DNA from 2 places in the Aeromonas enterica genome. Region 2 is predicted to be linked to the other one. Evidence: predicted binding sites of a transcription regulator. Region 2 holds the regulator's gene; the other holds the start of a gene.
The links. Region 2 encodes NrdR, which represses ribonucleotide reductase genes. Its sites were predicted from a motif close to CACNNTATANNGTG; they were not measured.
Positions count from the first base shown of each region.

Region 1: a site for NrdR is predicted at 1,243-1,256, ahead of nrdA (class 1a ribonucleoside-diphosphate reductase subunit alpha). Genes of this name have one in related genera too.

Region 1 covers NZ_JBSTYL010000002.1:1,923-5,331, reverse strand. The annotation lists gene ubiG (bifunctional 2-polyprenyl-6-hydroxyphenol methylase/3-demethylubiquinol 3-O-methyltransferase UbiG) at 1-115, shown strand, start outside; gene ACW5XD_RS02235 (HAD family hydrolase) at 115-801, shown strand; gene nrdA (class 1a ribonucleoside-diphosphate reductase subunit alpha) at 1,357-3,409, shown strand, end outside.
Region 2 covers NZ_JBSTYL010000001.1:226,468-229,876, forward strand. The annotation lists gene glyA (serine hydroxymethyltransferase) at 1-782, shown strand, start outside; gene ACW5XD_RS01135 (hypothetical protein) at 891-1,319, shown strand; partial or broken gene ACW5XD_RS01140 (NIPSNAP family protein) at 1,386-1,713, shown strand; gene nrdR (transcriptional regulator NrdR) at 1,848-2,297, shown strand; gene ribD (bifunctional diaminohydroxyphosphoribosylaminopyrimidine deaminase/5-amino-6-(5-phosphoribosylamino)uracil reductase RibD) at 2,354-3,409, shown strand, end outside.

The DNA of each region.
Region 1 (3,409 bases), on a different contig from region 2:
GCTGGTGCGGGACATGAGCGGCGTGCACTATTCGCTGCTGACCGGCCAGTTCAAGCTCGGCAAGAACGTCGACGTCAACTACATGGTGGAATTCATCCGCCCGGAGCAAGGCTGATGAGCGACTCTCACCCGGCGCCGCTGCGCTGCGTGCTGTTTGATCTCGACGGCACCCTGCTCGACACGGCTCCCGATCTGGGCGCCGCCGTCAACCATGTGCTGGTGAGCGAAGGCTTTGCCCCGCTCTCTGACGCCATCATCCGCCAGACCACCTCCCACGGGGCCCTCGGGCTGCTCAGGGCCGGGCTTGGCGATGAGCTGCTCGAGGAGCTGGGCGCTACGCGCCTGCGCACCGCCCTGCTCGACTTTTACGCCGCACACCTGTGCGTCGGCACCCGCCCTTATGAAGGGATGGTGGATCTCATCGAATGGCTGGACGAACGCGCCCTGCCTTGGGGCATAGTCACCAACAAGCCGGGCTTTCTGACCGAGCCACTGCTGGCGGCCCTGCCCGAGCTGGCCAGCTGCGGCGTTACCGTCAGTGCTGATACCCTGCCGGTGCGCAAACCCGACCCAGCCCCCATGTACTTTGCTTGCGAGCAACTGGGCGTCGACGCTGCCCACTGCCTCTACGTGGGGGATCATGTGCGTGACATCGAGGCGGGCCGCAATGCAGGCATGCGCACCGCGGTGGCGGGTTGGGGTTATCTGAGCGATGACGAGGATCCCGCCGACTGGGGCGCGGATCTGCAGTTCGATACCGTGCAGGCCCTGCACCACTGGCTGCGTTACGAGGTAGCCTGACCCATGATCCGCCTGGTCACCGGCATTGATGGATCACAAAGGCGACTTTATTGCCAAACGGTGCCCACATGAGCACCACCCTACGGTGCATGCGGGTACGCCAGGGTGCGATGGGAGGTCAGGAGTGATCTCCCGTTTTTGCCGTTTGGCAACCGCTAACGTACTGGGACAGGACACCTTTTGACCCTTGCTGCACAAGGGATAACCAGACTGAATTTGCTAGTAAAAACACCCCGTTTTCGCAAGCAAAAAAAGTTATTTAAATTTTCCATGTTCGATCATCAGACTTGCATTTACCGGATCGGACGCATGAAAACCCACTCACTGTGAGCATCCACTAACATGGGTCGCGACACCCACAATTTATCCACAGCTAATGCCTTATCCACAGATTGCAAAGCCGGGTAGACCTCACTATCTTGTAGCTCGAACTTAAAATAACACTATATCTTGTGATTCATCGCACAATACGCCCCCACCTCCCGCAGCCGATCACGGCCAGGAGGTCAAGGCCGTGCGATGGTTTTTCGGGAATCAACTAAAGGTCATCAGCCAATGAACTTGTTTGTGACGAAGCGTAACGGCCACAAAGAACCCATCGATCTGGATAAAATTCACCGCGTGCTGGATTGGGCCGCCGAGGGACTCGACAACGTGTCGGTCTCCCAGGTGGAACTCAAGTCCCACATCCAGTTCTATGACGGCATCCGTACCGCCGATATCCACGAAACCGTCATCAAGGCCGCTGCTGACCTGATCTCCGAGCAAAGCCCGGATTACCAGTACATGGCCGCCCGTCTGGCCATCTTCCACCTGCGCAAGAAAGCCTACGGCCAGTTCGAGCCCCCCCACCTCTACCAGCACGTCGCCCGTCTGGTAGACATGGGCAAGTACGACAAGCACCTGCTGACCGACTACACCCAGGCCGAATTCGAGGAACTCAACGAGCACCTGGATCACTGGCGTGACATGGACTTCTCCTACGCCGCCGTCAAGCAGCTGGAAGGCAAATACCTGGTGCAGAACCGCGTCACCGGCGAGATCTACGAGAGCCCGCAGTTCCTCTACATCCTGGTGGCGGCCTGCCTCTTCTCCAAGTATCCGAAAGATACCCGTCTGGACTACATCAAGCGCTTCTACGATGCGGTCTCGACCTTCAAGATCTCCCTGCCCACGCCCATCATGAGCGGCGTGCGCACCCCGACCCGTCAGTTCAGCTCCTGCGTGCTGATCGAGTGCGATGACAGCCTGGATTCCATCAATGCCACCGCCAGCGCCATCGTGCGCTACGTCTCCCAGCGCGCCGGCATCGGCATCAACGCCGGGCGCATCCGTGGTCTGGGCAGCCCCATTCGTGGCGGTGAAGCCTTCCACACCGGCTGCATCCCCTTCTACAAATACTTCCAGACGGCGGTCAAGTGCTGCTCCCAGGGCGGCGTGCGCGGCGGTGCGGCCACCCTGTTCTACCCGCTGTGGCACACCGAAGTAGAGAGCCTGCTGGTCCTGAAAAACAACCGCGGCGTGGAAGAGAACCGGGTCCGTCACATGGACTACGGCGTGCAGATCAACAAGCTGATGTACCAGCGCCTGATCAAGGGCGGCGACATCACATTGTTCTCCCCCTCAGATGCACCGGGTCTGTACGATGCCTTCTTTGCGGATCAGGACAAGTTCGAGCAGCTCTACGTCAAGTACGAGCAGGATCCATCCATCCGCAAGAAGACCCTCAAGGCGGTCGATCTCTTCTCCCTGATGATGCAGGAGCGCGCTGGCACCGGTCGTATCTACATCCAAAACGTGGATCACTGCAACACCCACAGCCCGTTCGATCCGAGCGTGGCGCCGGTACGCCAGTCCAACCTCTGCCTCGAAATCGCGCTGCCGACCAAGCCGCTCAACAACGTGGATGACGAAGAAGGCGAGATTGCCCTGTGCACCCTGTCTGCCTTCAACCTGGGTGCCATCGAGAAGCTGGAAGATCTGGAAGAGATGGCGGATCTCGCCGTGCGCGCCCTGGATGCCCTGCTCGACTATCAGGACTACCCGCTCAAGGCCGCCCAGAAAGGCAGCATGAACCGTCGCACCCTGGGAATAGGCGTCATCAACTACGCCTACTACCTGGCGAAGAACGGCGCCCGTTACTCCGACGGTTCCGGTCTGGCGCTGACCCACCGCACCTTCGAGGCGATCCAGTTCTACCTGCTGAAAGCCTCCGTGCAGCTGGCCCGCGAGTTCGGCCCCTGCCCGGCCTTCAACGAGACCACCTATGCCCAGGGCATTCTGCCCATCGATACCTATAAAAAGGATCTCGATAACCTGTGCAACGAGCCGCTGCACCTGGACTGGGAAACCTTGCGTGAAGAGATAAAGACAGTGGGTCTGCGTAACTCCACCCTGACCGCCTTGATGCCGAGCGAGACCTCCAGCCAGATCTCCAACGCCACCAACGGCATCGAGCCGCCGCGCGGCCTGGTCTCGGTCAAGGCCTCCAAGGACGGCATTCTCAAACAGGTGGTGCCCGAGTATCATCGCCTGAAAGATCAATACGAGCTGCTCTGGAAGCAACCGAGCGTCGATGGCTATCTGCAGCTGGTCGGTATCATGCAGA
Region 2 (3,409 bases):
TGGAACGTCTGGCGGTTGAGCACAAGCCAAAGATGATGATAGGCGGCTTCTCCGCCTACTCAGGCGTGGTTGACTGGGCGCGCATGCGCGAAATCGCCGACAAGATCGGTGCCTGGCTGTTCGTTGACATGGCTCACGTGGCTGGCCTCATCGCCGCTGGCGTCTACCCGAACCCGGTGCCCCACGCCCACGTGGTCACCTCCACCACCCACAAGACCCTGGCCGGTCCCCGTGGTGGTCTGATCCTCTCCGCCGCCGATGACGAAGATCTCTACAAGAAGCTGAACTCCGCCGTCTTCCCGGGCGGCCAGGGCGGCCCGCTGATGCATGTCATCGCCGGCAAGGCCGTTGCCTTCAAAGAGGCGCTGGAGCCCGAGTTCAAGACCTATCAGGCTCAGGTGGTCAAAAACGCCAAAGCCATGGCGGCCACCTTCATCGAGCGCGGTTACAAGATCGTCTCCGGCGGTACCGACAACCACCTCATGCTGGTTGACCTGATCGGCCGCGAGCTGACCGGTAAAGAAGCCGATGCCGCCCTTGGCAAGGCCAACATCACGGTCAACAAGAACTCGGTGCCGAACGACCCGCGCTCTCCCTTCGTCACCTCGGGTGTGCGGATCGGTACCCCGGCCATTACCCGCCGCGGTTTCAAGGAAGCCGAGTCCATCCAGCTGACCAACTGGATCTGCGACGTGCTGGACAACCATGACAACGATGCCGTGCTGGCCACAGTGCGCGAGCAGGTACTGGATATCTGCCGTCGTTTCCCGGTTTATGCCTGATACGCCAGAGACTCTGGTATAAAAACAATGCCACCCCAGGGTGGCATTGTTGTTTCTGCTCCGGCCTTGCCATAGGGCTGTACTCATTCGACCGATAGAGGAGGCACCATGCCAGGCCAGAGTGCGAGCACAGATGACGATCTGATCTTGTCCATCCGCGCCCAGTACCATTTTCGTGATAGCCCGGAGGGCCTGCTGGCATGGGATGTGCGCCGTCTGGTACGGCTGAGCCGCGGGCTGCCGGTGCAAGCTGTGCCGCTGGCACAGATTGCGGAGCTCGATAGCGAGCACTGGTACGGACATGGCGAAGCCAGACCCACGGTACGCAGCATCATAGAGCACTGTCAGCTGATGCTGGCCGCCGATCTCGCCTATCCCATCATTCTGGACAGTGCGGGACGGGTGATGGATGGCATGCACAGGGTGAGCAAGGCCTTGATGCAGGGCCACGCCCATATCGATGCGGTGCAGTTTGTGCAGGATCCGACGCCTGATCACACGGCGTGTGACCCCGACGCCTTGCCCTATGACGATTGAGCCCCTGGCCGACTGAGTTCGGCCATACAGCCTTCCAGGCACCATTTTTTAGCAGGAGAAAGCGTGATGAAGCGAGTGCTGGAGATACGGAGCTATCGGCTCAAGGCAGGGAGCCGTGCTGCGTTTCATCGGCTGGTCAGCGAGCAGAGTCTGCCCTTGCACCTTGCCTGGGGGATGGATGTGGTGAGCCATGGTCCCTCCTTGCATGATCCGGACGCCTATTTTCTGATGCGGGCCTACGATGACCTTGAGCATCTGAACCGCTCCCAGGCGGCATTCTATGGGACTGAGGCCTGGCAAACCGAGAGAGGCCATCGTTGCGCTGATCGAGGGTGACGCAAATACTGTGATCTGGTTGTCAGACGCGGCCATAGAGGCGCTGCGTACTGGCTGATATTGCTAAGGTGCATCTGCGGTGACATATTGTTTTTCTGGGCTTTTACCGGCTTTGGATGGCCGTGCTACACTGGCCGGCCAAGATCCTGACCCCGTGGGGCAGGTGCCTTTTCAGTTAACGCCGGAGGTCAGATGCATTGCCCTTTCTGTAGTGCCGTTGATACCAAGGTGATCGATTCCCGTCTGGTGGCAGAAGGCCATCAGGTGCGCCGCCGTCGTGAGTGCCTGCTCTGTCATGAGCGCTTCACCACCTTCGAGATGGCCGAGCTGGTGATGCCTCGCGTCATCAAGTCCAACGGCTCCCGTGAACCCTTCAATGAAGACAAGCTGCGTGCCGGCATACTGCGGGCTCTGGAGAAGCGGCCGGTAAGCATGGAGGCCATCGAGAAGGGGGTCAACCACATCAAGTCCCGGCTGCGGGCCACAGGTGAGCGCGAAGTTGCCTCCCAGCTGGTGGGCAATCTGGTGATGGATGAGCTCAAGGGCCTGGACAAGGTCGCCTATATCCGCTTTGCCTCCGTCTATCGCAGCTTCGAAGACATTCGCGAATTTGGTGAAGAGATCGCCAAGCTGGAGAAGTAAACCCGCTTGCCGGTTGCTTCATCGATCCTATTTTCTCGCCTGAAACGGGAGCCCATATGTTTAGTCAAGATGATTACCAATGGATGAGTCGGGCCCTCGAACTGGCCCGCCGCGGCCGCTATACCACGGCGCCCAATCCTTGCGTCGGCGCTGTGCTGGTGAAAGCCGGCGTTGTGGTCGGTGAGGGATGGCACAAGCGTGCCGGCGAGCCCCATGCCGAGGTCTATGCCCTGCATGCCGCCGGTGAGCAGGCCCGTGGCGCCACCGCCTATGTGACCCTGGAGCCCTGTTCCCACCATGGCCGTACCCCGCCCTGCGCCGAGGCGCTGATCAAGGCCGGGGTGACCCGGGTGGTCGCCGCCATGGTCGATCCCAATCCCGAGGTGGGTGGACGCGGGCTGCGCATGTTGTCTGAGGCCGGCATCAAGACCGACTTCGGCCTGCTCAGCGCCGAGGCCGAGGCACTCAATCCGGGCTTCTTCAAGCGGATGCGCACCGCCTTCCCGCAGGTGACGATCAAGCTCGGCGCCAGCCTGGATGGTCGCACCGCCATGGCAAGCGGCGAGAGTCAGTGGATCACGAGCCCCCTGGCCCGTGCCGATGTGCAGCGACTGCGGGCCCGTCACGATGCGGTGCTCTCCAGTGCTGAAACCGTGCTGGCCGACGGAGCCTCGCTGACCGTGCGCTGGGACGAGTTGCCCCCCTCGGTCAAGGCCAGCTACCCCAAAGAGACCCTGCGCCAGCCGCTGCGGGTCATCGTCGATTCGCAAAACCGGCTCACTCCGGACTTGCCCCTGTTCCAGAGCACAGGCCCGGTCTTGCTGGCCCGCCACAAGGCTGCCGGCGACTGGCCGGCCTGGGTGCAGCAGTTGGAGCTGCCGTTGCTGGATGGCAAGCTTGATCTGGTCAGCCTCTTCATGCTGCTGGCCAAGCAGCACATCAACTCCGTGCTGGTGGAGGCCGGGCCGCGGCTGTGTGGCGCCCTGCTGAACAAGGGGCTGGTGGATGAGCTGGTGCTCTACCAGGCGCCCAGACTGATGGGGGATGAGGGGCGTGGCCTGTTCCATCTGCCCGAACTTACCCGGCTGTTCCAGGCTCCCAAGCTCAACATC